DNA from 2 places in the Alteromonas sp. AMM-1 genome. Region 1 is predicted to be linked to the other one. Evidence: predicted binding sites of a transcription regulator. Region 1 holds the regulator's gene; the other holds the start of a gene.

The links. The regulator sigma-54, encoded in region 1, starts transcription at its own class of promoters, with help from an activator protein. The targets are predictions, from matches to a motif close to GTTGGCACGNNNNTNGNNT.
Region 2: ACLR2L_RS08765 (hemerythrin domain-containing protein) is a predicted target of sigma-54. The motif match lies at 6,391-6,409, and genes of this name have one in related genera.

Annotation. Positions count from the first base shown of each region.
Region 1 is NZ_JBLBUE010000006.1:47,920-56,436, forward strand. Features, by position in the region: gene rapZ (RNase adapter RapZ) at 1-603, opposite strand, end outside; gene ptsN (PTS IIA-like nitrogen regulatory protein PtsN) at 634-1,083, opposite strand; gene hpf (ribosome hibernation promoting factor) at 1,096-1,383, opposite strand; gene ACLR2L_RS02625 (RNA polymerase factor sigma-54) at 1,408-2,886, opposite strand; gene lptB (LPS export ABC transporter ATP-binding protein) at 2,955-3,680, opposite strand; gene lptA (lipopolysaccharide transport periplasmic protein LptA) at 3,680-4,267, opposite strand; gene lptC (LPS export ABC transporter periplasmic protein LptC) at 4,236-4,799, opposite strand; gene kdsC (3-deoxy-manno-octulosonate-8-phosphatase KdsC) at 4,796-5,350, opposite strand; gene ACLR2L_RS02650 (KpsF/GutQ family sugar-phosphate isomerase) at 5,350-6,327, opposite strand; gene ACLR2L_RS02655 (calcium/sodium antiporter) at 6,327-7,283, opposite strand; gene mlaF (phospholipid ABC transporter ATP-binding protein MlaF) at 7,854-8,517, shown strand, end outside.
Region 2 is NZ_JBLBUE010000036.1:17,504-26,020, forward strand. Features, by position in the region: gene ftsH (ATP-dependent zinc metalloprotease FtsH) at 1-1,741, shown strand, start outside; gene folP (dihydropteroate synthase) at 1,862-2,692, shown strand; gene glmM (phosphoglucosamine mutase) at 2,702-4,045, shown strand; gene tpiA (triose-phosphate isomerase) at 4,158-4,892, shown strand; gene secG (preprotein translocase subunit SecG) at 4,904-5,260, shown strand; tRNA gene ACLR2L_RS08750 (tRNA-Leu) at 5,268-5,352, shown strand; gene ACLR2L_RS08755 (YqaE/Pmp3 family membrane protein) at 5,499-5,675, shown strand; gene ACLR2L_RS08760 (entericidin A/B family lipoprotein) at 5,668-5,796, shown strand; gene ACLR2L_RS08765 (hemerythrin domain-containing protein) at 5,908-6,342, opposite strand; gene ACLR2L_RS08770 (diacylglycerol kinase family protein) at 6,532-8,154, opposite strand; gene ACLR2L_RS08775 (DUF2878 domain-containing protein) at 8,371-8,517, shown strand, end outside.

The DNA of each region.
Region 1 (8,517 bases):
TAAACCGGTTAAATGTTTCAAATCCGGCTCCCAGTGTGGGTTGGGTAAAAAGCGCGCGTCGAACACGTAATCGGCGTCTTTAGGGATGCCGTGTTTAAAGCCGAAAGACTCAAACACCAACACTAAACGGGAACTCTTTTTGCCCAGGATCCGTTCGCGGATCAGTTCAGCCAGCTGGTGGATTGACAGATTGTCGGTGTCGATATACAAATCTGCGCGTTCGGTAACCGGGGCGAGCAGTTCGCGCTCTGCCTGGATGGATTCGGCCAGTGATTTGTTAAGCTTTGCCAGTGGATGCAAACGACGTGTTTCGCTGAATCGCTTAACCAGGATATCGTCGCTGGCATCAATATACACGATGGTCATTGTCCAGGACGAGGGCAAATAATCCAGAATTTCAACCAATTCATCCGGGTCTTTTGGCAGGTTACGCACATCAATACTTACCGCAACCTGATCGTATTCATCTACTACAGTGTGAGTAAGCGTGGGCAGCAAATTTACCGGAATGTTGTCAACACAGTAATAACCCAGGTCTTCCAGTGCGCGTAACGCAACAGATTTACCTGAGCCAGAGCGCCCGCTGATAATGATGAGTTTCATGTGTAGCCCAGTTCCTTGTTAGCCGGTTGTTCAACCATCACAGAGAGCAGCAATAACCTCTTCTTTGGTTTCGGCTCCACGAATGGCTTTGATAATATCTTTCTGACTGAGTTTACCTGCGATAGTTGCCAAAGTCTGCAAGTGGCCTTGAGTTTGATTTTCCGGCACTAATATCGCAAAGAAAATATCGACGGGCTTATCGTCAATGGCGTCAAAGTCAATAGCGGGCGTAGTCGTCACCACCACGGCGGTCACTTTGGATAAATCTGCCAGCCTGCCGTGCGGCAGTGCAATACCATTGCCAATACCAGTACTGCCTACTTTCTCCCTGGCCATCAATGCACTGAGCACTGTTTCCTTGTCGATTTCGGGACTCGTCTGAGCGGCGATATCACTGATAATTTCAAGAATTCGTTTCTTGCTATTGCACTGAACCGCACACTCGGTGCGGTCCAGGCTCACTAACGCTTGTATATTCATAAGGTTGGTGACTTAATGTTTTTTGAGCTTTTCCTTGTGCTTGATAACCTGTCTATCCAGTTTGTCTACCATGCTATCAATCGCCGCGTACATATCGGAATCTTCAGACGAAGCAAACACTTCAGCACCGCTTAAGTGCACTGTAGCTTCCGCTTTTTGACTCAGTTTTTCAACATTCAGGATCACATGCACATTGGATATGTGATCGAAGTGTCGCTCCAGTTTAGTAAATTTTGTCTCAACATAATTACGCAAAGAATCGGTAATCTCAACGTGATGACCTGAAAGATTAATTTGCATAGTTCGTCTTCCTTATATTTCAGCCTAAATGAGGCTCTTGCGTTGGTTAGACGGTGGAATCGAAAGCGATTCCCGGTATTTTGCTATTGTCCGCCGGGCAACCATAATGCCTTGATCAGCCAACAATTGAGCAATCTTGCTATCGCTGAGCGGTTTACTGGGCTTTTCTGCGGCAACCAGTTTCTTAATTAACGCACGAATTGCTGTAGACGAACATTCGCCGCCAGACTCAGTGGCAACATGGCTGGAGAAGAAGTACTTCAACTCAAAAATACCACGCGGTGTGTGCATGTACTTTTGTGTTGTCACGCGCGAAATGGTGGACTCGTGCATATCTACCATTTCTGCCACGTCATTCAGTACCATGGGCTTCATCATTTCCGGCCCGTGTTCAAAAAAGCCAAGTTGCTGTTGCACAATACAGTTTGCCACTTTCATCAGCGTTTCGTTACGCGATTCCAGGCTCTTAATGAACCATTTGGCTTCCTGCATATGTGAACGGATAAACTGTGAATCTGAGCTGTTACGCGCTTGGCGACTCATGGCCGCGTACTGCTGGTTAACGCTCAGTTTCGGTAAACTATCCGGATTGAGTTCTACCATCCATCGACCATTGCGCTTGGTCACCGACACATCCGGGATCACGTATTCAGGCTCTTTGGTAATAAGAGCACTGCCAGGACGGGGGTTAAGTGTTTGCAACAAACGCATGGCTTCACGCAAATCGTCCTCTTTTAGACGCGATTTACGCATAAGGGTTCGATAATCTTTACTGCCAAGTAAGTCGGCGTATTCGTCGATCAGCATTTTTGCTTCGTTCAGCCAGGGCGTATCTTCGGCAAATTGCTTTAACTGAACCAGAAGGCACTCCTGTGGCGTCCGTGAACCAGAACCAATCGGGTCGAACATTTGAATGCGTTTCAGTACGCATTCCACTTCGTCCATTTCTATGGGCTCATCCACATCGTCTTCAGAATTTACGCTTTGAAGAATGTCGTCCAGGCTAACCGTTAAATATCCTGATTCGTCAATTGAGTCGATGATAGCGATAGCTATAGCCCGGTCTACATCGCTGAATGGGGTTAAACGCATCTGCCAAAGCAAATGGTCCTGAATGTTGTCGGTGGTTTCACCCTGAAAAATTTGTTCGTCGTCGTTAGATGACGGGCCCGGTGCAGGGGCCGAGCCTGCTGAGTAGTATTCGTCCCAGGTGCTGTCGATGGGAAGTTCATCGGGTAATTCGTTCTTCTCCAGCGCTTCGTTGGTATCCATACTGTCGCTGCTGGTACTGGGTTGCGCCTCGTTGTCGGCATCCAGGTTGTTTCTTTCAAAGTGGTCGGTATCGCTACTTTCGTCTATTTCCAGCAGTGGATTAGCGTCTAGTGCTTCCTGAATTTCCTGCTGTAAATCCAGCGTAGAAAGTTGCAGCAGCTTAATAGCCTGCTGTAACTGCGGCGTCATGGTAAGTTGTTGACTAAATTTGAGTTGTAAAGATGGTTTCATCTACTTCTTTTCTTAACGCCCTGTTATTGGATGGGGTATTGCATCAAGCTTTTTCATATTTACCTTAACTATAGCCTGAATTGCTCACCAAGGTATACATCCTTCACTTTTTGATTACTTAAAACCTCTTCTGCGGTGCCCTGGGCTATCAGTTCACCCTGGCTCACTATGTATGCTTTCTCGCACACATCAAGGGTTTCCCGCACGTTGTGGTCGGTAATTAATATACCGATATCCCTATCCCGCAAATGCTGAATGATCTTCTTTATATCATTAACCGAAATTGGGTCAACACCTGCAAAGGGTTCGTCCAGCAAAATAAATTTGGGATTGGCCGCCAGAGCCCGGGCAATCTCTACCCGACGGCGCTCACCACCCGATAAACTCATGCCTGTACTATTGCGTATATGGTTGATATTAAATTCATCAAGCAGGGCATCGGCTTCATTCTGGCGTTCATCTGCACTTAAATCTTTACGCGTTTGCAGAATAGCCATGATGTTGTCGAATACGCTGAGTTTGCGAAAAATAGACGCTTCCTGCGGCAAATAGCCAATGCCATGGCGCGCGCGTTCATGCATGGGCTGGCGGGTTAGATCCATGTCGCCAATGCGTATGTCGCCTTTGTCCAGTGGCACCAATCCAACGATCATGTAAAACGTAGTGGTTTTACCTGCGCCATTAGGGCCGAGTAAACCTACAATCTGGCCGCTTGACACTTCAACACTAACGTCCCGTACCACCTGGCGGGATTTATAGGATTTTGCCAGGTGTTTCGCTGTGAGTACTGCCATTAGCGCTGGTCTTCCTTAGCATCGGTATCAGGTGTGGGATTCTTGGGCTTTTTGTCCTGCTTATCTTGCTTTTCCTGCTTTAATGCATCAATAGTTTGGGTGCTGAATACCGTGGTAACACGGCCAGTGCCACTGCCATCGCCTTTGGCGATCAGTTGCTCTTTTTCCATGTTGTACACAATAGAGTCACCTTTCACCACAGAGCTGTTTTGCAGTAGTTCTGCTTTGCCGGTTAGCGAGATCGTGCGGCTACCTACTTCGTAGCGAATTTCAAATGCCTTGGCTTCCACTGTGCGACCATCATCCAGCTTTTGGCGGTAAATAGCAGGCTTGCCCGTGGCAGAAAACACTTCTTTACCTTTGCCTTCAGTGGCTTCTACTTCTACCCGGTCGGCCAGAATATTCAGGCTGCCTTGTACAATTTGTACGTTGTCGATAAACACCGACTTTTTATTTTTACCGTCTAAGAATTGTGATTCAGCTTTTAGCTCTATCGGCTTTTTAAAGTCCGATTGTTCTGCATAAGCAGTGGTTGCTAACACAGCTAGTGCAGCACTAGTTAGCAGGCTGATAAGTGGTTTGTACATGTTGATTTAACTCATAAGTTTTATTCAGCAAATCGGCCGTTAATCCATTGCTTTGAATAGTAAATTCAGGTCCGGAAATCACAACGTGAGCTTCTGATACCATCGACTGTTTGTCCAGATCTATTTCCAGATAATCGGTTTCAACCCGTTGTACAAAGTCGTCCGGGTTTTTACTCACAATCACCACGTTGTTTTCTAACTGGATCATATTGTTATCGTAAAGTGTACCTTCGCTGGCCACTACCTGCCATGGCGGCTCGCCCGATGTCTGATAGATAGTATATTGCGGTGCCAGAAAGAGCACAAAGCCTAAAAACTGATAATGTTCCATTCGCGATGAAAAGACTTGTTGAATACGGTTGCCTTCTTCGTCATATATAGTGGTGGTGAGATTGCGCGCCTGGTAGGTTGGCGTAAGGGCACGGGCATCTTCATCCATTACCTGCTTGGGTGGCTCTTCCATTAAGCCGGGTAAATACAGCCCTAATGCCAGAATAAACAGGCCGGCAATAATTAATCCCAGTCGGCTCATACACTGGCCCCAAGAATGCCTTTCAATTTGCCTTTTGCCTGCAATATGGTGTCGCATACTTCCCGCACGGCACCAAATCCGCCTGGCAAGGTGGTTACCCAGTTAGCCTGCGCAATCACCTGAGGATGGGCATCTCTAACAGCAATATGCACGGCAGAATGTTCGAACATGCCGGTATCGGGCATATCATCGCCAATGGCGGCTACGTCCTGCGGTTTGATGTTGAGTTTTTTAAGCAGGGCAGCCAGTGCGTCAGCTTTGTTCTCTTCGCCCTGAATGATGTGCTGTACCGTGAGCGATTTCATGCGATTAGCCACAATGGCAGACGTTCGACCGGTAATAACAGCAACTTCCACACCGGCGTTAATCAGCGCTTTTATCCCGTAACCATCACGGGTGTGAAAGGCCTTCAGTTCTTCACCATTATTGCCCAAATAAATTCTGCCGTCGGAAAACACGCCGTCTACGTCACATACCAATAATCGCAGTGTGCGTAACTGCTTGAATTGCTTTAACGCTATCGGCCCATAAAGGGTATCAACGGTATTCATTAAATTACTCCGGCTTTTAACAACATATGCATGTTAAAGGCACCAATAGGCTGTCTGTTTTCGTTTACTACCAGTAATGCGCTGATTTTGTAGCTTTCCATCAGATTCAGGGCTTCTACAGCAAGTTCCCCTGCCTGAGACGTTTTACAGCCTTTAGTCATCACATTTGCCACTGCCGTGGCGTGAATATCTACCCGGGCATCCAGCAAACGTCGCAAGTCGCCGTCAGTAAATACGCCAAGTAATTCATTGTGTTCATTAACGATGCCGGTAAGTCCTAATCCCTTTTTGGATATTTCCAGCAGAGCCTGGGTAATGGTGGCCGAAACAGGCACTAACGGGATTTCGTCGCCTTTGAGCATAATGTCATCAACCGTGAGCAAGAGTTTTCTGCCCAAGCTGCCGCCAGGATGTGACAATGCAAAATCATCAGAGGTAAACCCTTTGGCATCCAGCAATGCAACCGCCAGTGCGTCGCCCAGGACCAGGGTTACCGTTGTGCTGGTGGTGGGAGCCAGGCCAAGCGAGCAGGCTTCCTGCTCGACACCGATGTCCAGTACTACGTCTGCATATTTTCCCAGTGTGCTGTCGGCGCGATTAGTAATAGCAATCACAGGTACATTCATGCGTTTTACTACGGGCAACAGGTTGAGTAATTCCCCTGTTTCGCCTGAATTCGAGATGGCTACCAACACGTCGTTTGAGGCCAGCATGCCCAAATCACCGTGATTGGCCTCGCCTGGGTGCATAAAAAAAGCTGGCGTACCTGTACTTGCCAGGGTGGCGGCAATCTTGTTGCCAATGTGCCCGGATTTTCCCATGCCACTTACCACTACTTTTCCCTGACACTGCATGAGCAGTTTACAGGCATTGGCAAATTGTTCGTCCAACCTGCTACTGAGCGCTGCTATCGCGTTTAGCTCGATGTCGACTACTTGTTTACCCGAGGCAATAAATTGAGCGTTTGTTGTTGTCATTATGCGAATAACCAATACTGATAGGCGAAAAAACTAAGCAGCAATAAACCGGCTTCGATACGGGTTATCTGCCGGGTTCCCCGGAAATTAAAGCTGAAGGTGAGCAATAATAATGTCATGCCGAGCATAACAAAGGCGTCCCGGTTTGCTGCGTTTTCATCCAGTAAGCCAGGCGCTATCAGCCCTGGCATACCAAGCACCGCCAATAAGTTAAAGATGTTTGAACCGATAACATTACCCAGTGCCAAATCATCCTCGCCTTTCATTACGCCAGCCACACTGGCAGCTAATTCAGGCAGGCTGGTGCCCAGGGCAATAATCGTTAAGCCAATAATAAGATCGCTCAACCCAAAATAGCGTGCTATGTAAACTGCGGAATCTACCATGTATTGTGCGCTCAGTGGCAACAGTATCAGCCCAACACCAATCCATAAAACGGCTTTGCCGGTTTCTTCCTGCGAAGGTATTTCATCGGAGGTTTCATTGATAAGTGGATCGCCTTTTTCTACCAGCAACGAAATCCACGCCATGCCAGCCAGCACAAAAATAAACAGCAGTATAAGAATAATGCCTTCGCGGGCGCTCAATTCCCCATCGTACAGAAAATAGACCGCAATAATGTTAACGGCAAGCAGAACCGGAAACTCGCGTTTAAGCGTACTGGATGACACGAGCAGCGGTTTAATCAGGGCGGTTATGCCCAGTACCAAACCGATATTGGTAATATTTGAACCAAGCGCATTACCTACGGCCGTATTTGTATTACCGCTCAACGAGGCAACCGCTGATACCACGATTTCAGGTGCAGAAGAACCCATCGCCACAATGGTTAAACCAATCATCATGGGCGATATGCCAATGTTCCTTGCCAGTGCTGAAGCACCGTATACAAACTTGTCTGCGCTCCAGCTAAGCACCGCCAGACCGACCAGGAAAATTGCGATTTGTGTTACCACGCGAAAACCTGCAATGCACCAAAAAGTGTATTCTCGCAAAAAAAAGCGCGTATTCCTATGCTTGGGTGGGGAGAAATATTGGCTTTTGCTGGTCCTATGGTTGAACACAGCAACAGATTACTCATCGTTTACATCTATTTACGATATATACCTACATGAATGTATGTAATTGGAAATTGCTGTGGTAGACTTTAGTTGAATATAAAAAGGTAGGGGGATCTGTCTCCCAACGCAGACTAACGGTTTACTTTTAATTGCCGGTAAACTGTATTGTATCGGTCCAGGTTAGCGGTTTGGTAAGCAAAGTACCTAAATTCGAGGATTTCGAATGAGTAAACCGGATCTTTCAAACAGACCGTATAAGCAAAATGCCTGATAATTTGGCCAGTTATTTGCTAACGCCTAAGCGCTAAAGCTGAGTAGAGCAAGCCCGTTAGTTATAAATTGTAACGTATTTGTGTTTAGAGGATGGCGTTGAAACAGCGTACAATCCTACGAAGGGACCGAGATTGGGCTTCTGATCTGAAATGTTAGCCATATTTCAGTCTGTAACAGGAAAAACAAACAAACATGGACTATTTAGTCAACGTAGACAATATGACCTTTTCCCGTGGTGACCGCGTGATCTACGACGGTATATCACTACGGGTACCCAAGGGCAAGATTACGGCAGTAATGGGGCCCAGTGGTATAGGCAAAACAACGTTATTGAAGCTCATCGGTGGGCAATTGCAACCCGATCAGGGAGATATCACATTTGACGGTGATTCAATTGTTCGCATGTCGCGCCGCGAATTGTATCAAACCCGCCGCAGGATGAGCATGCTCTTTCAAAGTGGAGCACTTTTCACCGATATGTCAGTGTTCGACAACGTTGCGTTTCCATTGCGCGAGCACACTAAGTTGTCTGAATCGGTAATTGCGACCATTGTCGCATTAAAGCTACATGCAGTTGGATTGCGCGGCGCAGCGCAGTTAATGCCCAGTGAATTGTCAGGTGGTATGGCGCGTCGTGCCGCGTTGGCCAGAGCCATCGCGCTGGATCCAGACCTGATTATGTACGATGAACCCTTTGCGGGTCAGGATCCTATTTCGATGGGCGTATTAGTGAAGCTGATCCGCGAATTAAACGACGCACTTAATTTAACCAGCATCGTGGTAACACACGACGTAACGGAAGTGCTGACGATTGCCGACTACATTTATATTCTGGCTGACAAGCGCATTATTGGCG
Region 2 (8,517 bases), on a different contig from region 1:
CACCTTCAAAACCTATATTCCCTATTTCGACGACCAGTTAATAAGCGATCTGGTTAAACAAGACGTGACTGTGTTGGGAGAACCACCAGAGCAGCCATCAATTTTTGCGTCTATCTTCATTTCCTGGTTCCCAATGCTTCTGCTTATTGCTGTGTGGATTTTCTTCATGCGCCAGATGCAGGGTGGTGGTGGCCGTGGCGCTATGTCGTTTGGCAAAAGCAAAGCTCGTCTGCTCAGTGAAGACCAAATCAAAACAACCTTTGCCGATGTGGCAGGCTGTGACGAAGCAAAAGAAGACGTTGCAGAGTTGGTTGACTTCCTGCGTGACCCTTCAAAATTCCAAAAGCTTGGCGGTAAAATTCCAAAAGGCGTATTAATGGTTGGTCCGCCGGGAACAGGTAAAACACTGTTGGCAAAAGCCATTGCCGGTGAAGCAAAAGTGCCTTTCTTTACTATATCAGGGTCTGATTTCGTAGAAATGTTTGTGGGTGTGGGTGCTTCCCGTGTTCGTGACATGTTTGAACAAGCGCGCAAAGCCGCACCTTGTATCATCTTTATTGACGAAATTGACGCGGTAGGCCGTCAGCGTGGTGCCGGATTAGGCGGAGGCCACGACGAGCGCGAGCAAACACTGAACCAAATGCTGGTTGAAATGGACGGCTTTGAAGGTCATGAAGGCATTATTGTGATTGCCGCCACTAACCGCCCAGATGTACTGGACCCAGCCTTGTTGCGTCCTGGTCGTTTTGATCGTCAGGTTGTGGTTGGTTTGCCGGATATTCGCGGTCGTGAACAAATCCTTAAGGTGCACATTCGCAAAGTACCGGTTGCCGACGACGTTAAGCCTTCCGTAATTGCACGTGGTACACCGGGCTTCTCGGGTGCTGACCTGGCAAACCTGGTGAACGAAGCTGCTTTATTTGCAGCTCGTGCAAACCGCCGTCTGGTGTCGATGGAAGAGTTTGAAAAAGCCAAAGATAAAATCATGATGGGTTCTGAGCGCAAGTCAATGGTGATGTCTGAAGAAGAGAAAACCATGACTGCATACCACGAAGCTGGCCACGCTATAGTGGGGCGCCTGGTGCCTGAACATGATCCGGTTTACAAGGTCTCTATTATTCCGCGCGGACGTGCGCTGGGTGTAACCATGTATCTGCCTGAGCAGGACCGCGTTAGCCACACCAAACAACATCTGGAATGTATGATATCCAGTTTGTTCGGTGGACGTCTGGCAGAAGCCATTATTTATGGCAATGATAAAGTCACCACTGGTGCGTCAAATGATATTGAACGCGCTACTGACATTGCCCGCAAAATGGTAACGCAATGGGGCTTATCTGACAAAATGGGTCCAATGCTGTACGCGGAGGAAGAAGGTGAAGTATTCCTGGGCAGATCTATGTCCAAGGCTTCTCATATGTCAGATGATACCGCTCGCGCTATTGACGCGGAAATCAAGTCGGTTATTGATCGTAACTACGATCGGGCCAAGCAAATTCTGGAAGAGAATATTGATATTCTTCATTCCATGAAAGATGCATTGATGAAGTATGAAACCATTGATGCTAAGCAGATTGACGATTTGATGGCTCGTCGTGATGTTCGCCCACCAGCAGGTTGGGATGATCGTTCATCGGATGGTGGTAAGCCAAGTGGTGGTGCAACGGTAAAAGACAGTGACATTGCCCGCGACTCCACAGATAAACCTGCTGTTGGCAAACCAGGTGACTTGCCAGGTTAAGGTTTAACAGTAATAGAAAAGCGCCGAAACCGGCGCTTTTTTTGTTATGCTTGCAATATCAGTCCAGTGTCCAATCTGATTTTCATCGAAAGAAGTACTGGTAAATTCAATGGTATCAATATGCAAATAAGGCATTTAGTACTTAGCCGAACCTCGCCCCAGGTTATGGGCATTCTCAATGTAACACCTGATTCATTTTCTGATGGTGGTAGACACAATTCCATAGACAATGCGCTCACGCAGGCTTTAGCCATGGAGTCTGAGGGGGCAACCATTATTGATATTGGTGGTGAATCAACCCGCCCTGGTGCCCCAGAAGTGACTATTGATGAGGAGTTGCGCAGAGTAGTACCGGTAGTAGAAGCTATTCGTAAACATTCTGACGTGATAATTTCCATAGATACCAGTAAGCCTGAAATAATGGATGCTGCCCTTCACGCTGGTGCTGATTTTATTAATGACGTCAGGGCCTTACAGTTACCCGGTGCGCTGGATGTTGTAGCAAAGCACGGTGTACCTGTGTGCTTAATGCACATGCAGGGTGATCCAGCCAGTATGCAGAATAAACCAGTGTATAGTGATGTTACTGCTGAGGTTGAAGCATTTTTAATCAGTCGCATAAATGCTTGTCTTGACGCGGGCATTGATAAAAACAAAATCCTGCTTGACCCGGGTTTTGGCTTCGGTAAAACTCTTGAGCACAATTATGCGTTACTCGCTGATTTAGCTTTATTTCATCGTTTCGGGATGCCTTTGTTAATTGGCATGTCTCGTAAATCGATGATTGGCCAGGTCATCAATAAACCTGTTGATCAGCGGTTAGCCGGCAGCCTGGCACTGGCCACTATTGCAGCACAGATGGGCGCGCACATTTTGCGGGTTCACGATGTAGCGCAAACGCGTGATGTGATTGCGATAGTAAACGCATTTAATAAGTACAAAAAACAATAAGGGGATCCCATGGGGGAAAGGAAATATTTTGGTACCGATGGTATTCGTGGCAAGGTGGGCGAAAGCGCCATTAACCCGGAATTTGTAACAAAGCTTGGGTGGGCCGCCGGTAAGGTATTGGCAGGTCAGGGCACAAATAAAGTACTGATTGGGAAAGACACGCGTATTTCCGGTTACATGCTTGAATCTGCGCTTGAAGCAGGGTTGTCCGCAGCGGGTATCAATATCGGTTTATTAGGCCCCATGCCTACACCAGCGATAGCGTATTTAACCAAAACGTTCCGTTCAGAGGCTGGTATTGTTATCAGCGCCTCACATAACCCTTACTACGACAACGGCATTAAGTTTTTCTCTGCTGACGGTTTTAAACTTGACGATGACATAGAAATTGCCATTGAAGCCATGATGGATGAACCCATGACCTGTGTTGCGTCTAACAAGTTGGGTAAAGCCACACGGATTAACGACGCAGCCGGGCGCTACATTGAGTTTTGTAAAGGTACCTTCCCATCGGATTTGTCGTTAAAAGGCTTAAAGATTGTGGTGGACTGTGCACACGGCGCAACCTATCACATTGCGCCATTGGTGTTGTCGGAACTGGGCGCTGATGTCATTGAAATTGGCACCTCACCCAATGGGTTGAATATTAATGACCGAGTGGGCGCTACTTCGATGAAAGCCATCGTTGACAGAGTAGTTGAATCGGGCGCAGACCTGGGCTTTGCACTCGATGGTGACGGCGACCGTATAATGATGGTCGACAATCAGGGTAACGTAATCGATGGTGATCAGATCCTGTATATCATTGCTCGCGATGCACTGAGATCAGGTCGCTTGAATGGCGGCGTGGTAGGGACGCTAATGAGTAATCTGGGTCTTGAAAATGCTCTCAGTAAACTTGGCGTACCGTTTGTCCGTTCCAAAGTAGGCGACCGCTACGTAATGGAATTACTTCAGCAAAAAGGCTGGAGCATCGGCGGTGAGAACTCCGGACACGTGTTAAACCTGAATCTTGCTTCTACAGGAGACGGCATAGTAGCGGGATTGCAGGTGCTAACGGCGATGCTGCGTGCAAATATGTCGTTATATGAACTAGCCGGTGGCTTTGATAAATATCCGCAAACCCTTGTGAACGTGCGTTTTGAGGATAAGGGCATTGATCCACTGGAATCTGAAGCTGTTCTGCAAGCGAAGCGTGAAGCTGAGGCGACACTGGGCAAGCGCGGTCGGGTCTTATTGCGCAAAAGTGGTACCGAACCGCTAATTCGCGTGATGGTAGAGTCGGATGATGAACTGGCTTCAACCACTCAGGCAGAGAAAATAGCGGCAGCTGTTCGTAATGTCGCCAGTTGATTGTTTTTAGACAGAGAAAATGGTTTTTCCACTTGTATAATGCAGTGGGAATAGTTAATATCACGCCCGCTCTGACACTGGGATAGAGTCAAAAACCGAGACCGAGAAGCGTATGAGAAAGCCAATCGTTGCAGGAAACTGGAAAATGAACGGAAACCGTTCATTGGTGAGCGAATTTAGCAGTCTAATGCACGGCGTAGATGCCGACGCAGTTGATGTTATAATTTGTCCTCCTGCGTGTTTTCTTGGCAGTTTTGTTGCACCAGACTTTGCGCTTGGTGGACAAACGTTAAGCGAGTTGGATAATGGCGCCCACACAGGTGACATTTCCGCTGAAATGCTGAAAGAGTTTGGTTGTCGGTATGTGATTGTTGGCCACTCAGAGCGCCGCGAAGACCACTGCGAAAGTAATGCGTTGGTAGCAGCGAAGGCACTTAAAGCGATTGAAAGTGGTTTGGTGCCGATTATTTGCGTAGGCGAAAGCCTGGCTACACGCGAAGCAGGGGAGTTAGAAGGGTTTCTGGCGGCTCAGCTGGATGCACTGACTGTATCGTTAACTGCAGAGCAGTTAAGTAAAACAGTCATCGCCTATGAACCTATTTGGGCCATAGGCACAGGCGTGACAGCGTCTCCCGAGCAAGCACAGGATGCCCACGCGTTTATCCGTGGTCACCTGGCAAAATTCGATGCCAATGTGGCGGCGAATATACAGATTTTATATGGCGGCAGTGTTAAAGCAGATAATGCTGAAGAACTGTTTGCACAAGCCGACATCGACGGTGGCCTCATAGGTGGCGCTAGTCTGAAGGTGGATGATTTTAGGAAGATTTGCCAAGCGGCAGGTTAAGAGGACAAAGAATGTTATATCAAGCATTGTTAGTCGCGTACCTTGTGGTAGCACTCTTACTGATTGGATTTGTATTAATTCAACAAGGTAAAGGCGCTGACATGGGCGCGTCGTTTGGTGCAGGTGGCGCCAATACGGTATTCGGTTCATCAGGTTCTGGTAACTTTATGACCCGTACCACAGGTTTTCTGGCTACGGCGTTTTTTGCCATTAGCCTGTTGTTAGGTGCTTTAACGTCTCAGCGTGAAAGCGCAACAGATGAGTGGGAAAACCTGGAAGTACCTGCTGCGGTTCAGCAAGTAGCACCAGCCGATTCTGATGTGCCGGCAACACCGGCACAAGAAGATAAGTCGGATGTACCTAACTAAGAAATTTGCGGAAGTGGTGGAATTGGTAGACACGCCATCTTGAGGGGGTGGTGGCTTCGGCCGTGCGGGTTCAAGTCCCGCTTTCCGCACCAAATTTGAAAGCCACCGTTATGGTGGCTTTTTTATTTCTGCAACAAACAAAAACAGTGGTATTACATAGTGTTTTTGCAAATTTGTGTGTGCAGCGCTAAGTTAACAACGGGTAACCCGTTACAAAAATGGACAAGCAGAGGCTCTGATGGGAATAATTAAGCTATTGGCGTCATTGATTTTGCCGCCATTGGGTGTGTACTTAAAAGTGGGTGTATGTGGTACGTTTTGGCTCAATATCCTGCTTACCATATTCGGGTACTTGCCTGGCGTAATTCACGCGTTTTTTGTATTGATCAATAATAAAGGTAGTGATGATGTTTAAGCGCTTATTAATAATTGCATGTGTTGCTTGTCTTTCTGTAGGTTGTGCCACCTTGGAAGGGGCAGGTAAAGATATAGAAAAAGCCGGAAAAGCGATTCAGGAAGCAGTAGATAGCGAATAATCGCCTGATTGTCAGCAGGTATTTGCACTACAAAACAGCGTGCAAATACCTGTATAAACGTGTTTTCCTGGTTTTCAGAAAGACTTGTTCGATTCGTGCAATAAATCTGCCTTATGCCAGACTGGTCATCTCTTTCCGATATGACTGTGCGAGTTCATTTTTCTGTTTGGCGGTAAGCATTTTACCAGCAACCTGAAAAAATCCTTGTTCTTCGTCATTCAGGTGATGTTCAACTTGTTCTCTTAGCTGTTTTAGTGTCTTTAGCCAAACCGGCGAGCTCCAGTCAGTAGAATCAAGTTTGGCAATAAGTTCATCAATTTCATGGTGCTCAGCAATACCGTGACGCGATAAATCCACCGCACTGTCGTGTTTCATTAAGGGCATATAAAAGTGTCGCTCTTCGGCTGTAGCATGTTCCTGAAGCGCCTGTTTTAACTCTTCAAAATATTCCCTGCGGGCCGGCGTATCGCCGTGAGTTTCGCACAAAATTTTTAATAACAGTCGTTGTTTTTCATGATCCTGACGTAGTACTTCAAATATTGTCATCGTCAAACTCCTTAGTTAGTGAATAAGCAATTGGTATAATCACTATTTTAGCAATCCTCGTGCCTTATCTTAAGTATATGATTTGTATTGATATTATATGTTTTCATGGCAATGTTTTATTTACTCGTTCTGGAATATTTACTGAGGTGTTTGTAATATTCTCATGCTGTTGCAGACCGGTTCCGCCACTTAATTAAACCGGCGTTTATCTACCAACATGTCAAGACTGGTCGGTACCGTTTGTATATCAAGAGAGTCAGATTCGTAAACCTCACCATCGATCACATAGCGTAACAGCCCGGGAAATCGTATGTTTATTCGATTGACGCGTTTGTGAAAAATGCTATCAGATTCGGCTTTGTGTTCAGTATTGCTGAACGCCAGTTCTGCGAGACTGAGTATTGGTGTATCAGTGTCTGCTTTTAACCAGGTGACGTCGAGTTTGCCGTCTTTCATATCGGGTAATTCACCGCCTTGTGCCAGCGCCGTCGTTTTAGGTGCGGCATTCGCTACCACCAGCGATGTTGTGTTGATTATTTCAGGTGGCTGATTATCGAATGAAACGGCTACCTCAATAGGTTCATTTTGTCTGATTGCCTGCCATAAGCCAGCCAGATAGGCGAATTGCCCGCCTGCATTTTTTTCTTCGCGATCGGCGTGTTCAATCATTTTGGATTCAAATCCTATGGCTGAAACTAATAGCATTAACTTATTGTTACATCGTGCAGTATCTACCGTGGTACTGAATTGATCACACAATACCTCACACGCTGTTTCTATTGGGTTTAATACACTGCGTTTACCGTAAATTACCTGGCTTAGTGCATTGGCCGTACCCAAAGGAATAATTCCCAGCGTTTTGCATTGTTCAATTGCAATACTGGCTACTTCGGTAACGGTACCGTCACCACCACAGGCAACCAGGATGTCGTTATTATCAGCAACCGCTTGTTGGGCACATTGTGTGGTGGTAACGTCTTTTTGTGTTTCATAAATACGCACTGTGAAGTGTGCATTCAAATGCGACAGTATAGTTTGCTGCTGCTTCGACCATTTCCCACCCCCTGCCACTGGATTTACAATAAGTGCAAGGCGTTTAGTTAATTGCAATAAGCCATTCTGCTGAATTCGAATTAAGGCGCTTAACTGAGAAGAATTCAATCTGGCGGTGGAGCGGATATGCTGAATTGCTTGCATGGCTTCTTCAACGGTTTCGCACTGTTTACTAGCGAGTAAATAGGCCGCCATGATAAATACCGAGCGCCCTCGTCCAAGCGCACAATGGATCAGGATTTTGCTATCAGATAACTGATGTTGATCAATCCAGTTAATGGCAGTAGCGAGCTGTACCTGGGAGGGTGAAGTATGGTCGAGCACCGGGATGTTTAGATAGTCGACATCGTATCGATACGATGTCCAGTCCAGGCTATCAAACTCTGCTGTTACATCTAAAATGCATGTAATCCCTTGCGAACTCAACTTTTCAATATCGCTACTGGTTAGTCGGGTACCTAAGTACAAGTGTTCTGTAATTTGCTGAATATTGGGTACTTTGTCTGTTTTTCTGGCGTATAGGTTGTACAACTGTACGCCAAGTAAAAATGGAATGAAGAGCCAGCGCACGTACAAAGGGATCCTGCCATCTTCGCGTTTGCGGAAAATGCCTGGATAGCCCGACAAATATGCCGCACTCACTGCAAAGAGTGCCAGACTACACCACAGCATTAAGAGGCTAATCAGCCAAAATGAAGACTGCCATGCCAGGATTATGAGTAGTAGGCCTATTGCCAGATAATATTTCACCATTTTCATTGAGACATCCTTAATTAGCTGCGAAGTACAAAGCGAATTCGGCACTGAACTAACGAACGCGTTGTTACGTATCACCCTGTGTTGAGCAAAAATACCGGTGACCAGATTTTTATTTCGTCTTTCGTTTTTGCATACCGATCAACAGACTGTGTTTCAATAAACATGCCGTTAATGAGATATGGCAATCCATTCTGGCCAACCCCGGGGGACTTCAGTGTGAAATCAGCAGCAAATTTTTTGGGGTTTCAGTTGATCTGGTGGTTGATGGTTTTATTTCAAAATCAATATGTTTGGGTGGCCTTGATATTGTTTGTGTGCCATTTTTTTATGGTAAAACACCCATGGATAGAGGGGGGAACCCTG